Regions from separate parts of the Agarivorans sp. 1_MG-2023 genome, predicted to be linked through region 4. Evidence: predicted binding sites of a transcription regulator. Region 4 holds the regulator's gene; each other region holds the start of a gene.
What was found. Region 4 encodes LexA, which represses DNA repair genes until DNA is damaged. Its sites were predicted from a motif close to TACTGTATNNNNATACAGTA; they were not measured.
Positions count from the first base shown of each region.

Region 1: recN (DNA repair protein RecN) is a predicted target of LexA. The motif match lies at 1,732-1,751, and genes of this name have one in related genera.
Region 2: recA (recombinase RecA) is a predicted target of LexA. The motif match lies at 1,701-1,720, and genes of this name have one in related genera.
Region 3: Q4592_RS21185 (LexA family transcriptional regulator) is a predicted target of LexA. The motif match lies at 1,785-1,804, and genes of this name have one in related genera.

Region 1 is NZ_JAUOSJ010000002.1:439,585-442,801, forward strand. Features, by position in the region: gene recN (DNA repair protein RecN) at 58-1,725, opposite strand; gene Q4592_RS04055 (extracellular solute-binding protein) at 2,167-3,217, shown strand, end outside.
Region 2 is NZ_JAUOSJ010000003.1:430,942-434,158, forward strand. Features, by position in the region: gene mutS (DNA mismatch repair protein MutS) at 1-1,595, opposite strand, end outside; gene recA (recombinase RecA) at 1,765-2,808, shown strand; gene Q4592_RS06370 (regulatory protein RecX) at 2,841-3,217, shown strand, end outside.
Region 3 is NZ_JAUOSJ010000023.1:17,429-20,645, reverse strand. Features, by position in the region: gene Q4592_RS21190 (Y-family DNA polymerase) at 106-1,368, opposite strand; gene Q4592_RS21185 (LexA family transcriptional regulator) at 1,368-1,775, opposite strand; gene Q4592_RS21180 (DNA/RNA non-specific endonuclease) at 2,027-2,764, shown strand; gene dmeF (CDF family Co(II)/Ni(II) efflux transporter DmeF) at 2,904-3,217, opposite strand, start outside.
Region 4 is NZ_JAUOSJ010000016.1:42,284-45,500, forward strand. Features, by position in the region: gene coxB (cytochrome c oxidase subunit II) at 1-839, opposite strand, end outside; gene lexA (transcriptional repressor LexA) at 1,168-1,812, opposite strand; gene Q4592_RS19275 (GNAT family N-acetyltransferase) at 1,929-2,411, shown strand; gene Q4592_RS19280 (hypothetical protein) at 2,443-3,132, opposite strand.

The DNA of each region.
Region 1 (3,217 bases), on a different contig from region 4:
TAAGGCAAACATCATAACTAAGCCCCGCCCTAAAAAGAAGTATCGATTACTAAGAAATTAGTCCTCAATCAACAATTCTTGTGCGTTTGCCAGTGCTGAAGGAGTAATTGCATCACCTGCCAGTAAGCGTGCCAGCTCTTCTAAGCGTTGTTTACCGTTGAGTGTTTGCATGTTGGTGATCGTTTCATTTTTCTTTTGCTGCTTACTAACTAACATTTGCTGGTGACCATGGCCTGCTACTTGCGGTAAGTGAGTGACACACATTACTTGGCATTGTTTACCCAGCTGGCGAAGCATGCCACCCACAACCGCTGCTGTTGGTCCGCTAATACCTACATCTACTTCATCAAAAATTAGAGTGGGGGTGAGAATGCTGGCAGAGCAAATAACTTGAATCGCTAGGCCGATGCGTGACAACTCACCACCAGAGGCTACTTTTTCAATGGCTTGCATAGGTTGCCCTGGGTTAGTTCGTACTAGCAGTTCAACTCGGTCAATGCCGTTAGCGTTGGTAAATTGCTGTGCATCACTTTGCAGTGAAAACTCACACTGGGCTTTAGCCATGCTCAGCTTGTGGATCTCTTTGGTCATTTGCTTACTTAAACTATTGGCTGCACGTTCTCGACTTTTCGACAACTTATTAGCTTTGTTTAAATAATGCTGCCAAGCACTTTCAATCTCATCCGCGAGGTGTTCAAAACGTTCACTTTGTTGGCTTAGCTGAGTTAATTGCGCCAGTAAATCTTGATGCAAAGCAGGAAGCTGCTCTGGTGAAGTATGGTGCTTCCTTGCCAACTCCAAAGCAAGGCTCATCCTTTCTTCTAGCTCTGCAAATAACTCAGGATCGTAGTCTAGTTGCTCACTATAGTGCCCTAACTGCTGAGTTGCCTCTTCAACCTGAATTTGCGCGTCATGCAAGAGATTATTAATGGTGTCTAATTTGGGGTCTAGCTCAAGTAGTTGGCTGGTTGTTTTGCAAGCTTGGCTGAGCATATCCATAACATTTACGTGATCGTCATGACCAAGTAATTGCGTGAGTTGGTGGCTGCTTTGCTGTAATTCAGTACTGTGTGATAAGCATTGATGTTGTTGCTCGATATCCTGATATTCTCCTTCTTGAAGGGAAAAAGCATCCAGCTCTTTTACTTGGTAATCAAGCAACTGGCGCTGAGCGGCTAGCTCTTTTTGCTGTTGTTCAGCAAGTTCTAGCTCGTTACAGAGCGCTTTCCAGCCTTGGTAAGCTTGTTTTACGTCACCGATTAGCTGAGGATGGGCCGCATATTGGTCGACAATTGATAGCTGTTGGTTGGGCTTTAATAATAGCTGATGAGCATGTTGGCCATGAATACTTACTAAGTATTGACCAAGGCTTTTTAATTGAGCCAGCGGTACTGCTGTGCCGTTAATGTAGGCCTTGGAACGGCCTTCTTTTGTTACCACTCGGCGCAGTATGCATTCGTCATCACTCAGTAACTCATTTTGCTGCAACCACAATTGAGCCTGTTGGTTATTGCTTACGTCAAATTGTGCGCTAATTTCAGCCTTATCGGCTTCTTGTCGCACCATTGAGGCTTCTGCTCGATTACCCAAACATAAACCAAGGGCGTCAATGGCAATAGATTTACCCGCTCCGGTTTCACCCGTTATGGTGGTCATTCCTTGATTCAAATCGAGTTCAAGAAATCGAACAATGGCAAAATTTTGTACGCTTAATTGAGTGAGCATTTCAATACCTGTTTATTCATACAGTAACTGTGTAAATATATAGTGCAAGTTTTATTCAAGCAAGCGACATTTTTAAAGATTTTGCTAAATTATGAGGAAGCTATTGTTTTTTTTGCCTTAGTTTACTGAGCTAGTTCAGCATTTATTTAGCCACTAGATAGCTGCAGCTTTTTGTCTAGGTAAGGAACAAGAGGTAGAGCTTACTTAGTGGGTAAACTAGTTGAAGCCGCTGCTTATGCTGTCTATTTTGGCTGGTTTGTGCTTTTCATATACTTTTTAATAAAAAAATATTTCAACTCACTACACTCTCTCGGAATTAGCTACTACGCTTTTAGCTGTCACATTAGTGTCATTAAATTCGTGCATGTTTATCAAACAGTTGTTGTATCTGTGCCGCATAAGTCGGTAGACCAATTCACCTTGAACCACATGGAAGAGATTATGTTGAATAAACGTTTAACACTGAGTGCTTTGGTACTTAGTATGGGCGCAATGGTTAGTGCGCAAACGAGTGCTGAAACGCTTCGCTTATTAACGTGGGGTGGCTATGCGCCTCAGGAAGTGATTGATATGTTCGAAAAGGAAACGGGCATTGAAGTAAAAGTGACTAAATCAAACAATGAAGACATGATTTCAAAGCTTCGAGCCACTGGTGGTTCGGGGTTTGATTTAGCTCAACCTAGCCAAGATCGTATTACTGGCGTACAGCAACAGTTTGGCATCTATCAGCCGATTGATTTGAGCCGTATTGAGCAACAACAAATGATTACCTCTATGCTTGACGCTACCAAGAAAAATACTGCGGTAGGTGACCAGGTATTTGGGGTTCCTCATGTATGGGGTACCAGTGGTTTAGTGGTTAATGGAGAAATGGCCAAAGATGTGGCCGATTACACCGACCTTTGCCAAAAGCAATATGAAGGTAAGATCTCTTACCGCTTGAAGCGCCCAACCTTAATTGGTTTTGCTTTTGCATTGGGTGAAGACCCATTTGCTGCTTATGCTGACCCTGTTAAATACCAGCAAATACTTAATAAAGTTGAAACAGCTTTGGTTGACTGTAAGCCACTGGTAAAAACGTACTGGTCGGGCGGCGATGAGCTAATGAACTTGATGCGTTCTAACGAAGTGGTAGCCGCTATGGCTTGGGATGCTGGCGGTTGGAAACTCAACCGTGAGCAGCAAAACATTCAGTTTGTGGCGCCTAAATCTGGTGCATTGGGTTGGATTGATACCTTTGCTATTCCTAAAAAGTCGAAAGCGATTGATGCAGCCTACAAGTGGATCAACTTTGTTATGCGCCCTGAAGTCGCCGCTAAAATTACTGAATCAGCAGGTAATTTTACTGCGTCTAAAGGCTCTGATACTTACGTAAATGAGTTGGCTAAAGCCCAATTTAATACCAGCTTTAGCAGTGACGATATCGATAATATTAAGTGGTATCCAGCTGTTCCAGCCGGCCTAGAAGCCATGGAAGGCAAAGTACTCGACC
Region 2 (3,217 bases), on a different contig from region 4:
TCTAACAATTCCTCGTATAGCCGCTTTTCTAATGCCAAAGCTTTACCTTGGCTAGAGAGCACTTTTTCCTCGTGTTCTTTAAGTTCAGCAATAATGTAGCGTTCCATATTCTTTAGCGTCTGCCTGCGAATATAGTGCTCGGGTACTTGTTCGGAATAAAGGCGGCTTACCTCAATGTAAAAACCGTGTACTTTGTTATACCCAATCTTTAGGTTGGCAATTCCGGTTTGTTCGCGTTCCCGTTGTTCTATGTCTTTTAAGAACTGAGTCGCTCCCTCGCTTAGGTCTCGCCACTCGTCCAACTCTCGATGGTAACCTGGTGCAATCACTCCGCCATCCCTAATGAGCACAGGAGGGTTATCAATTATTGCTCGCTCTAACAAGGCTAAGGTATCGGGAAACTCGCCAATATTTTTAGCTATTGGCGCTAGCGCTTGTGTAGAACTTACATAAGATTGCAGTTCTGGTAGTAAACTAAAGGCGTTACGCAATCTCGCTAAATCACGCGGTCGGGCTGAACGAAGGGCTAAGCGGGCCAATATTCGCTCAATATCGCCAATCGACTTAAGCACAGTTTGCACTAGAGGATAAAGGTCGGTTTCCAGTATTTCAGCAATGCAATCTTGGCGCGCACTCACTTGTTGCTGGTTGCTTAAAGGCTGGTGTAACCAGCGATTTAGCAAGCGGCTTCCCATGGCAGTGGAGCTGCGGTCCAATATTGAACTTAGGGTGTTTTCGTAGCCGCCAGCAAGGTTACGGGTTAACTCTAGGTTTTTACGGCTTGCGGCATCAAGTTGAATAAACTGATTTTGGCTCTCAACGATAATTGCATTGATATGCGGTAGGGCAGTGCGTTGGGTATCTTGAACATACTGCATTAAACAACCCGCTGCTGAAAGGGCTAGCGGGTATTCACTTACCCCAAACCCATCTAAGTGCCGAGTACCGAACTGCTGATTTAATACTTTTTGTGCGGTAGCTAAATCGTATTCCCACTCCCCACGGCGGCGTAAACCTTTGTATGCTTGCAGCTCCGAGTAAAACTCGAAGTCATCAGGGTAGAGCAGTTCTGCAGGGTTTAAGCGTTGTAATTCGGCTTGTAGTTGTTGTTCACCGGTAAATTGATTAATCACGAATCTGCCACTGGCAATATCTAAATAAGCAAGACCAATTTGTTGTTGCTGGTTTATCACGCTGACTAACAAGTTATCTTGTTTCTCTTGCAGCAAGGCTTCGTCGCTCACCGTGCCTGGTGTGATAATTCTAACAACTTTTCTTTCCACCGGCCCTTTACTGGTAGCCGGGTCGCCAATCTGTTCGCAAATAGCGACTGATTCACCTAATTGAACCAGGCGCGATAAATAATTCTCTGCAGCGTGGTAGGGAATGCCTGCCATTGGTATAGGTGTACCAGCAGACTGACCACGTTTTGTTAAGGAAATATCCATTAACTCAGATGCGCGTTTGGCATCGTCGTAAAACAATTCGTAAAAATCGCCCATTCTATAGAACAATAAAATCTCGGGATGTTGAGCCTTTAACGTTAAGTATTGGCGCATCATAGGAGTGTGTTTTTCTAGATTTGTCTCAGTCATGGGGCTTATCGAACTACTCGGTTAATGGCTAAACGAAGCAGCAAGGATAAAAGCTGTCAGCCGAATAGGCAAAACTCTTTTATGAATTTTCTGGAATAAACTTGATACTGTATGAATACCCAGTATACTACTGGTCATTAAGATAGTTAAAAGCACCTACGAGGGCGATATGGATCAGAACAAACAAAAGGCATTAGCTGCGGCCCTAGGCCAAATTGAAAAACAATTTGGTAAAGGCTCAATCATGAAGCTTGGTGACAACCGTACCATGGATATCGAAACCATTTCTACAGGTTCTTTATCCGTTGATATTGCCTTAGGCGCTGGCGGTTTGCCAATGGGTCGTGTGATTGAAATCTATGGTCCTGAAAGTTCTGGTAAAACTACTCTTACCTTAGAAGCCATTGCTCAAGCTCAAAAAGTAGGCAAGGTATGTGCGTTTGTTGATGCTGAACATGCCCTAGACCCTATTTATGCCAAAAAGCTTGGTGTAGATGTAGACAACTTATTAGTATCTCAACCTGATACTGGTGAGCAAGCCCTAGAGATTACCGATATGCTAGCGCGCTCTGGTGCCGTTGACATGATTGTAATTGACTCGGTAGCAGCTTTAACCCCTAAAGCTGAAATTGAAGGTGACATGGGGGATAGCCACGTTGGCCTGCAGGCACGTTTAATGTCGCAAGCATTACGTAAGTTAACTGGTACGCTTAAGCAAACCAACTGTATGTGTATTTTCATTAACCAAATCCGTATGAAAATTGGTGTAATGTTTGGTAATCCAGAAACTACATCTGGCGGTAATGCACTGAAGTTTTACGCATCTGTACGTTTGGATATTCGTCGCATCGGCGCTGTGAAAAGTGGCGATGAGATCGTTGGTAACGAAACTCGCGTTAAAGTGGTTAAAAATAAAATCGCTGCACCATTTAAACAAGCCGAGTTCCAAATCATGTACGGTGAAGGTTTTAACCGTTACGGCGAGTTAGTTGATTTGGGCGTAAAAGAAAAATTGGTCGACAAAGCTGGTGCTTGGTTCTCTTACAAAGGGAACAAAATCGGTCAAGGTAAGGCGAATGCTTCAAATTACTTGAAGGAGCACCCAGAAGTTGCTCAAGAGATTGAAATGACGATTCGTAACAACCTGCTTAACAACACCGAAGTTGTTGAAGAAGATACAGCCACTGAAACTCCGGCTGATCAAGAAGCATAAATTGATTAGGAGCCGAAAGGCTCCTTTTTATTATGACCAATCGTAGCGCACTTCACACCACCATCGATCTGCTCTCAAGGCGTTCATATAGTCAGCAGCAATTGTTGCAGAAATTGCGACAAAAGGACTTCCAAGAAGCTGAAATCGCAGATGCGATTAACTATGCCATTGAAAATGCTTGGCTTAACGATCATAACTACGCAAGTTCTTTAACTCGCGCTAGATTAGCTCGAGGTTACGGGCGTAATTACATAAAACAATACCTGCAAAGCAAAGGCATCAATAGCGACTTAGCTAATCAGGTCCTGGCTGATCCTGAATGGGATTGGTATCAAAGCTTAACCTTATGTTTTGAGCGAAAGTTTAAACAAGGTCTCCCTTCTGACCGCGTACTTAAGCAAAAATGTAC
Region 3 (3,217 bases), on a different contig from region 4:
CTAGTATCGCAATTAACACATCCCCGAATATGGAACATTTTTAGCTAACGATAAAGAAAGAACTCTGAATTATGCAGCAGGTAAGCCTTGGACTTTACTAGACTTTTATTTGCAGCGAATACGCGGAATGTGATGCCAATCCGTCGTGTATTGAGGTGTGAGCATATCCCTTCGCATATGCCATTTGGGGCTGATACCTTGTGAGCCTAAAAACAATGTGTCGCTACCATAGCGTTGATTTAAAGCATCAACCGCCTTCATCAATTCTGGTCGGCCCGGCTTTGCCGTAAACATATCCAGCTGCTGGTGTTTTTCATTAGTTAAGTCCATAAGGCCTACGCCGACTTTGTAGTATTTGACACCTGGAATAAATAGTTGGGGAATTGCTTGTGACACCAGCTGACTCATCACAATGCTATCGTTAGTCGGACAAGCTGTCCGTAATACCTGCTTAAAACCACGACTAATACCATCATCAAACGGCGAATTATGTGCAAAGATTAGAATCGCACCAGCTACGCTACCTTGCTCTCTTGCTTTTAAACATGCACTACTTACATGCAGGGAAAAGGCTTGCATCAACGATTGCAGCTCCAGTATTCGTTGGCCAGTACTTCTCGTTGAAAAAATCTGCTGCTTATTCGCTCGCACTTCATCCCATGACTTTGTGGATACCCCATTAAGTTCGAGAATCGTTCTCTCCATTTCCACACTGAAATGCTGCTTGGCAAGTTTCGGTGGCATCTTTGCTAGTTTGAGCGCAGTTGTTATTCCCATGTCTTTGAGGCGTACACTTAGCTTTCGTCCAACTCCCCAAACATCGGACACACACATTTTAGATAAAATGCGGTCTCTTTGTTCATTGTTCTCAATCACACACACTCCATCGAATCCTGGTAGACGTTTAGCAGCATGATTAGCGACCTTACACAGCGTCAGCGTTTCTCCAAACCCCACGCAAACGGGTAAACGCACTTCTTTCCAGACAGCTCGTCGGATTTGCTTTCCCAGAACATCAAACGGGGATAGTGCCTCACGGGCATTTGATACATCTATGAAGGTTTCATCAATACTGTATACATGTTGCTTTGGAGCAAATGCGCCAATGATTTGCATCATATGCATCGATAAATCTGCATATAGTTCATAGTTAGACGAGCAAACAATGACACCGTGTTTTTCGCACAATGATTTAATCTGGAAAAACGGCTTAAAGCGCTCAATACCAATAGCTTTGGCCAAACGATTTACAGCGACTACACAACCATCGTTATTACTCAATACAATGATTGGTTTGTTGCGCCAATCAGGGCGAAACACCGCTTCTGCTGAACAATAAAAGCTATTGGCATCAACAAGCGCAAACATTAAAGCAGTTTCAATAAACGAGAGGGACGATGACAGCGTATAGAGCGAATAACGACGCCTTCTACAGTGAACCTATCACAGCTACTAACTGCGACGGGACTATAGTGTTCGTTGGCTGATAGCAGCATACGTCTTGATTTATCGATAATCTTACACACAAACTCACCATTGATATTCGCGACAATTACATCGCCACTCTCAACATGGACGTGACGGTCAACAATCAATACATCTCCATCGTGTATACCGCTACCCAACATTGAGTCTCCGGACGCTAAACCGATAAATGTGGCAGATGGATGCTCAATAAGCAGGTCATCTAAACTCAGTGGGAGTTGTGAATATTCTGTCGCGGGGGACTCAAAACCCGTAAGGCCAGCACTCGCGGAAATAGGGATTACTTTCATTTAAATCATCACTGGATATATATACAGTTATTATAGAGGCGTTCCGCAAAAAGAGAAACTAGTAATTGCTGTAATAAGGGGGCACTTGAGCCAGTACCAGCTTAGACTCCAAATGATAGCTAGTGCCTGAGCGTGTTTTTACTAGGCCTACCTTTCAGGCATGCAATTACCCATCAATGAGTCATTATCAACTTACAACCATATTGATAGTTATGTTAGATTTAAACTAAACCCTATCTAAAGGATTTAGAATGAAAGCATGGATAGCAATTCCGCTATTAGTCTCGGGGTACGTGAACGCATCTGAATTCCGTACACCAAACTGCCCCATCGGCTGCCCAAGTCTAGATATTGAAGGAAATGTCGTCATCTTTGAACGGCTATACACACTCTCCCAAAGTAAGAAAACGCAGTTTGCCGATTGGGTGGCTTATGAAGTGGATATACTTAACTTTGGAACAACAACCAACAGAACGTGGAAAAACAATCCTTTACTCGATGAAAATGAGCGACTGGAAAAAGGTGACTATAGTGGAGCGTCAAGTAAGCTCGATATTGACCGTGGACACCAAGCTCCACTAGCAAGTTTTGTGGGAAGTCGCTACTGGCCTACCCTTAACTATTTATCCAATATTACGCCTCAAGCTAAAGGTTTAAACCAGGGCCCTTGGAAAAACCTAGAAGAAGCGGTTAGAGATGCTGTTGGGTTTCGTGAAAATCTATATGTTATTACAGGCCCGCTCTACCGTAACGAAATGGAAGGCTTACCAAAAGCCGATGAAGCCCATGCAATACCATCTGATTACTACAAGATTATATATGATGATAAAGGCAACTCTGCCGCGTTTCTCATGAACCAACAAACAACCAGAAATACAGACTACTGCACAACAAAGAAAACAATCTCTGAATTAAGGGCTATAGTGCCATATGCCATTCCTAGAGGCTTAGCTGAAAGTAATGAAATTTTTGCACAACTAGGGTGCTGAATGTAATTCAAATATCTAGGGGTAGCTTGCTCAACCAACCACTGGATAAGACGCTCTAGCTCGTCTTTGGACAATAACGAGTTAGCACTCGGTTAAAATAAGCGACTCTATGGCTTTTTTTAAAGTAAAACTTTGAGTACTACTTATGAACTTCGATACTTACATGTCTAAGCTTGGGAATATGTTGTAACAGCTGCTTATAGGCTATCAACGAACGAGGTGCTTCGCTACTTATTGAGATTACAGTGCTAAGTGACTTCTCTCCGAGGTGCCAAACATGCAAATCTGTGATTTCTATCTCTTCGTCTTTCAAAGCTTCACGCACACGGTTCTCAGTGGTTTGACACTGTTGGTCGAGTAAGTGGCTACTTGTTAATGATATTAAGCCCCAAGCCCATTTACTTATAACTAGAGCTCCCACAATACCCATTACTGGGTCTAACCAATTAAGCC
Region 4 (3,217 bases):
CCAGGTAAACCTAGGCCGTTAACTTGGTGACAAGCAGCACAGCTTTTCTCATACACTTTTTCGCCTAATGACATCAGCTCATCTTGCTGCATAGTCATGGCCACCAGTTCAAGCTCTTGGGCTTGCTTGGCTAAATAAGCAGCTTCTTTCTCTGCCAACCAAGCATCATATTCGGCTTGAGGTTTGGCGATAACAACAATGGGCATAAAGCCATGGTCTTTTCCACATAGCTCAGCACATTGGCCGCGGTAAATGCCGGGTTTATCAATGATGGTCCATGCTTCATTAATAAAGCCCGGGTTAGCATCTTTTTTAACTGCAAAGTCAGGCACCCACCAAGAGTGAATAACGTCTTCTGAAGTCATGAGGAAGCGGACTTTTTTCCCGATTGGCAGTACTAAGGGGTAGTCGACTTCAAGCAAATAGTTTTTGCGCTTCTCCAGTTTGCCGTTTACTTCATCCCAATCAGACGCCATTACACTGTAAAACTCTAAATCTTGATCAAAGTACTTGTAGTGCCACTTCCACTGGGAACCCGTCACTTGAATAGTAATGTCGGCATCGGAAGGATCTTCCATTGCCAGTAAGGTTTTAGTGGCTGGAATCGCCATGCCTATCAAAATGATAAAGGGAATGATGGTCCAAATTATTTCCACTTTAGTGCTTTCGTGGAATTGAGCAGGAACCGCTCCTTTGGATTTACGGTGATGGTAAATCGACCAAAACATAGCGCCAAATACCAAGACACCAATGGCACAACAAATATAAAAAATTGTCATGTGCAAGCCATAAACTTGCTCACTGATGGCAGTAACACCAGGACGTAAATTGAAAGACATCTCTTGCGCAAACAAATGCGGCGAAAAAAATGTCAGCACTAATAGCTGAATCCATCGGCCCACAGCGCTCTCCTTTGCAGTAGCCAACGACAACAACTTTCCATGCTAGGAAAGTAGCTGCGAATAAAGGGAAAATCCCCACCCCAAAAGCATAGGCTATTACAGCTAAATACAACCTACTGTTTATAAATTAACCTCTAAGTTAAAGAAATGTAAATACATTGTTGAGATTTTTATGGATAAAGACAAAAGATGTGATGTTAACGACAAAAGCCCAAATCAGAGTGATTTGGGCTTCAAAATGGGGGAACTTATTGTTGAATAAGGCTTACATCCAATCGGCAGTGCGAATAATACCTACCGCTAAACCTTCTATTTCGATGTTCTGATATTCAAGATCAACTTCAATGGTTGATAACTCTTCATTCTCGGGATGTAAGTACACCATCTTACCGTCACGCTCAAAACGTTTAACCGTAACATCTTCATCTAAACGAGCCACAACCACCTGTCCATTGTGTACCTGAGTAGTTTTATGCACGGCTAATAGATCTCCATCCATAATGCCGATATCTTTCATGCTCATGCCCTGTACTCGCAGTAAATAATCGGCATGCGGATTAAATAAGTTAGCATCTACGGCATAATGAGATTCAACGTGCTCCTGCGCCAAAATAGGCTCACCCGCAGCAACTTGACCGATTAACGGCAAGCCTGGCTCAGGCTCTACAGTGGCTTCATTTGCACTAGCCGGCAAGTACGCTTCGCTAATACGGATCCCTCGCGACGCACCAGGAATCATTTCAATCGCACCTTTTTTAGCTAAAGCTCTAAGGTGTTCTTCTGCTGCATTAGCCGAGCGGAATCCTAGCTCTTTAGCAATTTCGGCACGCGTTGGAGGCATACCAGTATCGTTAATATGGCGGCGAATAAGTTCAAACACTTCTGTTTGGCGGGGCGTTAAGGGCTTCATAGTCTACCTGTAAGTTTATACAGCACACTGTTAGTATATACAGCATACATTTTGACGCAAGGTTTTATATTAATTCTGATTTTGTTACTGTTGATTCAAAGTGATAGGAGGCAATAATGACCATTGAGATAGTCGAAATATCAGCCCAATATGACCAAGATCTACAGCGAATAATAAAACAGGTTGGCCAAGAATATGGCGCGGTAGGTGAAGGCTTTGGCCCCTCTGATGCTGAAGTCGATAACATGAGTCAGCACTATACACAGCAAAATCGAAGTAGATATGTGGTCGCTTTGTTAGATGGCATGGTCGTTGGCGGCTGCGGCATTGCGCCTTTTACCGATAGTAAAGATACCAGTGAGTTAAAAAAACTATTTTTGCTGGAAGAAGGTAGAGGCCAAGGTCTAGGTAAACAGCTCTCGTTAGCCTGTTTAGCATTTGCCTTAGAGCAGGGATTTACTCGCTGTTACCTAGACACGCTTAGCAATATGTCGGCAGCGATTAAACTCTACGAAAGCCTCGGTTTTGAGCACTTATCTGCACCTTTACAAGGTACAGCCCATAATGGCTGCGATGTTTGGATGCTAAAGCAACTTTAAGCGCAAAATAGTACTGCAATAAAAAACAGTATTATCGACTAAAACCAATCGAACTTAGGGTTCGCCTTTCTCGCTTACGCCAAGCTAGCATTCCCAGCATCCCCGCAAATAAAAATACCGAAGCTGGCTCACTCACTCTTGTCGCCTCTGCAACAATCAGTACAGGGTTAATGTCTATCCAGAAATAATCGTTATCATTTTGAACGAGAGGGCTACGGAAGATGCGCTCAACTTCTGGCTCGGTAATTAATGTGCGATTGTTGAGACTTGGATTCATTAGGTAAGCGCCAGACAAATGCGGTAGGCCTAAATTGTGGCCTAACTCGTGAGCAAGCAACTCTCCGCCTAAACTGCCGGCGGCGTAACTAGATTCAACCACAAAATCGTTTCCAAAATACTCCCCACAACCCACTATCCCTCGATTGATTTGCGAGCCGCAGGCGCTAATTGTGTCGATAAAATAAAAATTGACCACATTAGAGGGGCCAACATGCTGACTAAAAAGTTGGCTCACCTCCGCGCGGGTAGTGATATCCAATAGCTCGGGAAAGACCAATTCGGTGGCGGTACCAATGCGGATATCAATGATGTTTTGGCCAAAAGTCGCTTGAGAATAAATGCTATCAAGAGCGGCTTCTTGAGTAGTAATAAAAGCAGCATGAACAAAGGGAGTGGTAAGTAGTGAAATGCCAAAAATAGCCGCACGTGTAAACAATTTCATGATGGGTTCCTTAGCCGGGTAAGCCTAATCTAAACCATGAGTGACCAATTTTAACGATAGCAGCCAATTCTAATTAGGCAAAGAT